DNA from 3 places in the Nocardia sp. NPDC047648 genome. Region 1 is predicted to be linked to each of the others. Evidence: riboswitches for the same ligand, from Rfam matches in the RefSeq annotation. Region 1 holds a riboswitch; each other region holds the start of a gene.
What was found. Region 1 has a riboswitch for S-adenosylmethionine ahead of ABZ803_RS31445 (homoserine O-acetyltransferase). Riboswitches for the same ligand answer to the same signal wherever they lie in the genome.
Positions count from the first base shown of each region.

Region 2: another riboswitch for S-adenosylmethionine. It lies ahead of ABZ803_RS22505 (amino acid ABC transporter permease); the one in region 1 lies ahead of ABZ803_RS31445 (homoserine O-acetyltransferase).
Region 3: another riboswitch for S-adenosylmethionine. It lies ahead of ABZ803_RS27810 (aminotransferase class V-fold PLP-dependent enzyme); the one in region 1 lies ahead of ABZ803_RS31445 (homoserine O-acetyltransferase).

Region 1 covers NZ_JBEYSX010000020.1:53,298-55,494, reverse strand. Annotated here, with positions in the region: gene ABZ803_RS31450 (TetR family transcriptional regulator) at 1-697, shown strand, start outside; SAM riboswitch class IV at 750-860, shown strand; gene ABZ803_RS31445 (homoserine O-acetyltransferase) at 1,062-2,197, shown strand, end outside.
Region 2 covers NZ_JBEYSX010000011.1:25,526-27,722, forward strand. Annotated here, with positions in the region: gene ABZ803_RS22505 (amino acid ABC transporter permease) at 1-723, opposite strand, end outside; SAM riboswitch class I at 751-844, opposite strand; gene ABZ803_RS22510 (hypothetical protein) at 1,230-1,937, shown strand; gene ABZ803_RS22515 (glycosyltransferase family A protein) at 1,941-2,197, opposite strand, start outside.
Region 3 covers NZ_JBEYSX010000015.1:152,464-154,660, forward strand. Annotated here, with positions in the region: gene ABZ803_RS27805 (Pls/PosA family non-ribosomal peptide synthetase) at 1-514, opposite strand, end outside; SAM riboswitch class IV at 1,185-1,298, shown strand; gene ABZ803_RS27810 (aminotransferase class V-fold PLP-dependent enzyme) at 1,346-2,197, shown strand, end outside.

The sequences.
Region 1 (2,197 bases):
GCCGATGGGCGCGAGCGCTGCGGCCGACCGCGCCGCGAGCGCCCCCGCGACCCCAGGGCTGCGCGAACGCAAGAAGCAGCAGACGCGGTTGCGCATCATCGCGGCCGCCCTGGATCTGTGCGACACGCAGGGCTTCGACGCGACCACGATCGAGCAGATCGCCAACGTGGCGGACGTCTCGCCGCGCACGATCAACCGCTATTTCGAGAGCAAAGAGGACATCGTCCTCGGGCCGGTCCAGGATTTCGGGCGCACGATCGCCGAGACGCTGCGCGAGCAGCCACGCACGGGCAACGAACTACAGGCGCTGCTCGCGGCCTTCCTGCACGTGGTCGATCAAGCCGCCGAGGGTGGCGAGGCCGACCCGTTGTCGTTCCGGCAGTTCCAGAAGATGCAACGGATCCTGCGCAGCAGCCCTTCGGTCAGCGCGCGCAGCATGGAACTCGCCGACGACAAGAACACGGCGATCGCCGCGGTGGTCGCCGAGCGCCTCGGCACCGAACCGGACGCGCGCGCGGTGCGGCTCCTCGTCGGTACCTGGCAACTGATCGGCCACATCGGCATGGAGTGCTCCGACGACGCGTTCCTGGACGAGGACCTCGCGACCGCGACCAGGGCGGGGCGCACCGCGTTCACCGAGGCGTACGACGAATTCGTACGCACCTGCTGCGGGGCGGCGACCGTCGCGGACCAGTGAGTTCGGCGGAGGATTTCGGACGCCGACCGCCCGCCGGTTATGATGCCGGGCAGGTTATGAGTACCAGCGCCAAGCCCCGGCTCGCTGGTCGGCAACCCTCCAACCGCGGTGGGGTGCTCCGGGTGATGACCTGGCTCCCGAGAGTCGGGAGCAAGCGCGTAACAGGAGGTCGCCGGCATGTGTTGTTGTTCGTTACCCACACACCGCTAACCCTTGCTGTACCGGCGAACACCTTTTGGGAGCAAACCATGAGTGAATTCACCGCGCCCGGGACCGAGCAGGACCCGGCAGCGCCGTACAGCCGCGTGGCCGCCACCGTGGACATTCCGGGCGATCTACGCGCCGGCTTCGCGACGGCGGCGACGTGACCGTGAGCACCGAACCGAGCACGCGGACCTCCGGCAACGTCCTGCCGCCCCCGGATGGACAGCTCGGCACCATCGCCATCGGGGACGTGCGACTGGAGAACGGCGCGGTCATCCCGGACGTCCACCTCGCGGTACAGCGCTGGGGTGAACTCTCCCCCGGACTGGACAACATCGTGCTGGTCGAACACGCGCTGACCGGCGACTCGCACGTCGTCGGCAAGCCCGACGACGTGCACGAGATGCCCGGCTGGTGGGACGGCATGGTCGGCCCGGGTGCTCCGCTGGACACCGACGAATGGTGTGTGATCGCGACGAACGTGCTCGGCGGCTGCAAGGGCAGCACCGGGCCGTCGAGTCCCGCGCCGGACGGGAAGCCTTGGGGCGCAAGGTTTCCCGAGATCTCCATTCGCGATCAGGTGACCGCCGAGGCCGCTCTGCTCGACCTGCTCGGTGTCGAGCGGCTCGCCGCCGTGGTCGGCGGGTCGATGGGCGGCATGCGGGTGCTGGAGTGGATGGTCGGCGCACCGGAGCGGGTCGCGGCGGCGCTGGTGCTCGCGGTCGGAGCCCGCGCCACCGCCGACCAGATCGGTACCCAGACCACCCAGATCGCGGCGATCAAGGCCGATCCGGACTGGCAGGGCGGCGACTATCACGGCACCGGCCGCGCCCCGCTGACGGGCATGGCCCTGGCCCGGCGGATCGCACACCTGACCTACCGCACCGAATTCGAGCTCGACCACCGGTTCGAGAACAAGCCCCAGGGCGACGAGGACCCGTGGCAGGGCGGCCGTTACGCGGTGCAGAGCTACCTGGACCACCAGGCCGAAAAGCTGTGCAAGCGCTTCGATCCCGCCACCTATGTGCTGCTGACCGAGGCGATGAACCGGCACGACGTCGGCCGCGGCCGGGGCGGCATCGAGGCGGCGCTCGCGGCGACGCCGGTGCCGTGCGTGGTCGGCGGCGTCGACTCCGACCGGCTGTACCCGCTGCGGACCCAGCAGGAACTCGCCGATCTGCTGCCCGGTTGCGACGGATTGGAAGTCGTGCACTCCCGCGACGGGCACGACGGATTCCTCACCGAGGCGGCGGCGGTCTCGAAGCTGCTGACCGAGACGATGCGACTAGCCCGGGC
Region 2 (2,197 bases), on a different contig from region 1:
CAGGCTGATCACCTCGTTGGTCGCGTTCGGCAGGATCGAGCGCATGGCCTGCGGCGCCACCACCGTGCGGAACTGCCGCAGCCGTGGGATCCCCAGCGCGGCGGCGGCTTCCAGTTGACCGGCGTCCACCGCGATGAACCCGGCCCGGATGATCTCGGCCGAATACGCCGCCTGATGCAGGGCCAACCCGATCACGGCGGCGGTGAAACCGCTGATCACCCCGTTCACCTCGAAGGTGAACAGCGCGGGCCCGAACGGGATGCCGATCGAGACGGTCCGGTACAGGTAGGCGATGTTGAACCAGAACAGCAGCTGCACGATCAGCGGGATCGAACGGAACGCCCAGATGTAGACCCACGAGATCACCCGCAGCACCGGATTGTTCGACAGCCGGGCGACCGCGAGCGCGGTGCCGAGCAGAAAGCCCAGCGCCGTGCCCCATGCGGTCAGCTCCACGGTGACCCGCAACGCCGACAGCACCGACTTCGCGGTGATGTACTGCGCGAACGTCGGCCAGTCCCACCCGGGGTTGGTGGCCAGCCCGTGCACGAACTGGGCGAGCAGGATCAGCGCGACGGCACCGACTACCCAGCGCCAGGGGTGCCGGGTCTTGGCCACGGTCGGCGGTGTGCCGTACTCGGGGGCGTCCGGCGCGGGGAGGGGTGTGCCGGCCGCGTCCGGTTCGCGCGCCGGGGCGGTCGCGGGCGCGGTGGACGCACTCATGACGGGTCCTCGATGATCACTTCGGTTCCTCCATCGGTCCCGGCGGAAGCACCCGCACCCGGTGGCCGGGGGGTTGCTGCGACGTCGACGAGCCAGGTCTCTCGGTCGCTCTGGATGGTTGGCGCCGACCCCCTGTCAACCGATGTCAGGGGCGAGCCGAATCATGATGCCCAGCAAGGGAAGGCTGGAACAAGAGAAGTAATCAGCGTGAGCGTAGACCTTGTCCACGCCAGTTGATCGGGTCTTTGTAGTAACCAGGCGTGCGCTGCTTCGCCGAGGGGCGGGGTGAACCTGTCGCGTCGTCGCGGACGGGCGTCCAGCGCCGGAAGACGGCGGCCCGATGCAGCATACGGGTATCGCCAAGGCTGGGGAACGCGGGTCGGCCACGCGGAAGCCTATTTCGGGCAAACGAGACTCGCCGCGAAATTGCTGTACGCAATCCGTGCTGTTGGAGCCGTTTGCCGGAGTACTGTGCCCCTCGATCGTTCCGCCGATGAGGAGGTTTCGTGATCATTTTGCGTCGTCTGACCCAATTGTCCGCTGTCGCGACCTGTTCGGTCGCCCTCGCGTTTGCCGGGCCGGGTGCCGCGTTCGCGGCTCCGGATGCCACGATTCCCGCGTTCTCCGATCTCTCCGCGCCGATCGCCGCCCCCGGTGACCTGTTCGGCGCCTATCAAACCGCGCTCGACGCGCTGCGCGCGCTCGGTATCCAGCCGTTCGCGTACCCGAGCGCGTCGGCGTTCTGCCTCGACAACACCACGGCCGGGCTGGCGCCCGCGGTGGCCGGAGCCATACCCGGGCCGTGGCCGAAGAACACCGTGCAGCTTCCCGGACTGGACCTCAGCGCCGTCAAGGCCGGGCAAGCCATGTTCACCTTCGTGCCCTACGGCCTCGGGCCGGACGGGGCGAACACCGCCGGAATGCAGGTGGCCTGGCTCAATCTGAGCAACGGACGCAGCGGAACGGCCGCCATGGGACCGCTGGCCGACATCGCCCGCGCGATGATCCCCGCTGCCGTACCCGCGGACCAGCGGCCGGTGGCCGAGCAGGCGATCCGGGACTTCCTCTTCGCGGCCCTCCCCATGGGCGGGGTGCGGGCGGTCCCGGTGGACACCGGCAAGGGCACCGTTCTCGCCGCGGTGTTCGGCACGGTGCAGAACGGCGCCAAGTCCTGCTTCTTCCTGCCGACGGTCGGAGTCACCGCGGTCCCGTGAGATTCAGCTGTCGCGGCGCGGCGCCGCCGCTGGGAGCGAACGCCCCTTCCAGTGCGCCGTGCCGCGACGGCGGGCCCGGTGCGAACGCGCCCACAGCAGCAGATACGCCGCCACCGACACCGGATGCGCGAAGGCGGCAGGCACGTCCGCGCGTCCCAGCGGGCCGCCGGTCTCGGTCGAGCGGGCCAGCAGGCGCCCGGCGACGGCGGCGAGCCAGCCGATCGCGCCCGTCCGGCGGACCGCCCCCCTGCCGAGCACGG
Region 3 (2,197 bases), on a different contig from region 1:
TCGGAGTGCCGGTGGAACCGGAGGTGAAGATGATCCAGGCGTCGTCGCCGGGAGTGGGCAGCGTCGACCAGGTCTGTTCGCGCTGCTGCTCCGCTGCGCGGATGCCCGCGGCCGTGGTCTCGATGCCTTCGGCGGTCACGATCGCGGTGACCTGCGCTTCCCCGAAGACCAGCTGGGCGCGCTCGTCCGGGTCGTCGGCGTCGACCGGCACGTAAGCGGCGCCGGAGTAGAGGACGGCGAGGATGGTCACATAGAGCCCGCGGGTGCCCGACGGCATGCGCACGCCGACCCGATCGCCGGGCCGCACGCCCGCGGTGGCGAGCCGGGCCATGGTGTTCTCGATCTCGACGACCAATTCCAGATAGGACAGCACCACGTGGCCGTCGTCGATGGCGGGGGCGTCGGGATGGGCGAGTGCCGTCGCGGTCAGGATGTCGACGAGCGTCCTGGCCTCCGGTGCGCGATCGCCGCGTGACAACGGGCCCGCCGGCGCGTCGACGTCTGTCTCGAGCATGGTGCTGTGCGCACCTCCCATCGACTTGCCTCACACTTTCCCGTTGTTGTGTCATAGCTGGGTTACCAAAGGGCAAACAGCGCTGTGGCCAGCTGTCCACGGTACCCGGGGTTGTCGTCGCTTGTTGTTCACCGAACCGGATGCCGGATCGGTGGGCGCGATGCGAGTTGTTGCAGGTGGGATCGATATTCGCCGTTCCGGCGGGGCAAAACGCTGGTGGGCGGCTCGCCCGCCGCGTTCGCCGGGAGATCGCTGATCCGAAGGTGTGATTCGGCTCATCGAGCGGTCCGGATCTGGTCCTCGCGAGGGCCGGGACGCCGGTTCGTTCCGGCCGGTCATCGGGGGAGTCGCAGCGGGGCGCGCCGCGATCGGGTTCAGCGGTTCGAGATACGGAGGCGCTCGAGAAGCTGCGCCGATGCGGGAAACGAGCGGGGACCGAGTCGCATCGGCATCGGATCGGGTCGGTGGTAACCGCCGAGCGAACCGAGGCGCGTTCACCCGTGGACAGGCCGGTGCCGAGACGCGAAAGCCCGCGTCGGGCGCGGCTCGCGCGTCGTCGTGGGGGTGCTTGTAATGGCCGACGCGTGGTGGTTATGTCCACGCGGTGCTCGTGGGGACTCGGGTGGAACGTGGTTGACAGTGCCGGGGCGCTTCTGCCACTCTCGGGTCTGGTCATGAGTGCCAGCGCAAAGCCCCGGCTTGCTGGCCGGCAACCCTCCTCCGCGGTGGGGTGCTCCGGGTGACGACCCGGCCGCCGCCCAACCGGGCGCGGCAAGCGCGGACTCGCCGAATCGTTCGGTCGCGAGTCCCTGAGCCGACGGGATTCACGTGATGACTACTGCTGTCGACAACTCCTGTGCCGCACTCGCCCGGGTGTCCGGCGACGAACTGCGCGTGCCGCTGGTGCACGGCGGATCGGCGACCTACGCCAACTTCGACTACGCCGCGAGTGCGCCCGCGTTGGCCCAGGTCACCGACCGGGTGCAGCAGTTGCTGCCGTACTACGCGAGCGTGCACCGCGGCGCCGGCTACGCCTCGCGGATCTCCACCGAGTGCTACGAAGCCGCTCGCGGATCGGTGTCCCGGTTCCTCGACGCCGCCGACGATCAGGTGGTGGTCTTCACCCGCAACACCACCGACTCGCTGAACCTGCTGGCCTCCTGCGTCCCCGGGGACACCGTGGTGCTCGACATCGAGCACCACGCCAACTTCCTGCCGTGGACCAAGCGGGGCAGGCGCGTCGTGCGGGCCGCCGACACGGTCGAGGAGACCATCGGCAGGCTGGTCGCCGAACTGTGCAGCAAGCCGGCCGCATTGCTCGCGGTGACCGGCGCGTCGAACGTGACCGGCGAGGTGCTTCCGCTGGAACGGCTGGCCACCATCGCGCATCAGTGCGGCGCCCGGATCCTGGTGGACGCCGCCCAGTTGGCGCCGCATCGGCGGATCAGCCTGCGGGACACCGCGATCGACTACCTGGCGTTCTCCGGGCATAAGCTCTACGCGCCGTTCGGCGCCGGTGTGCTGGTGGGCAAGCGGGATTGGCTCGACGCGGCGCAGCCCTACCTCGCGGGCGGCGGCGCGGTGCGTGAGGTGCGCAGCGACGCGGCCGAATGGGCGTCCGCTCCGCAGCGGCACGAAGCAGGCTCGCCGAACGTGCTCGGCGCCGCCGCGCTGGCCGCGGCT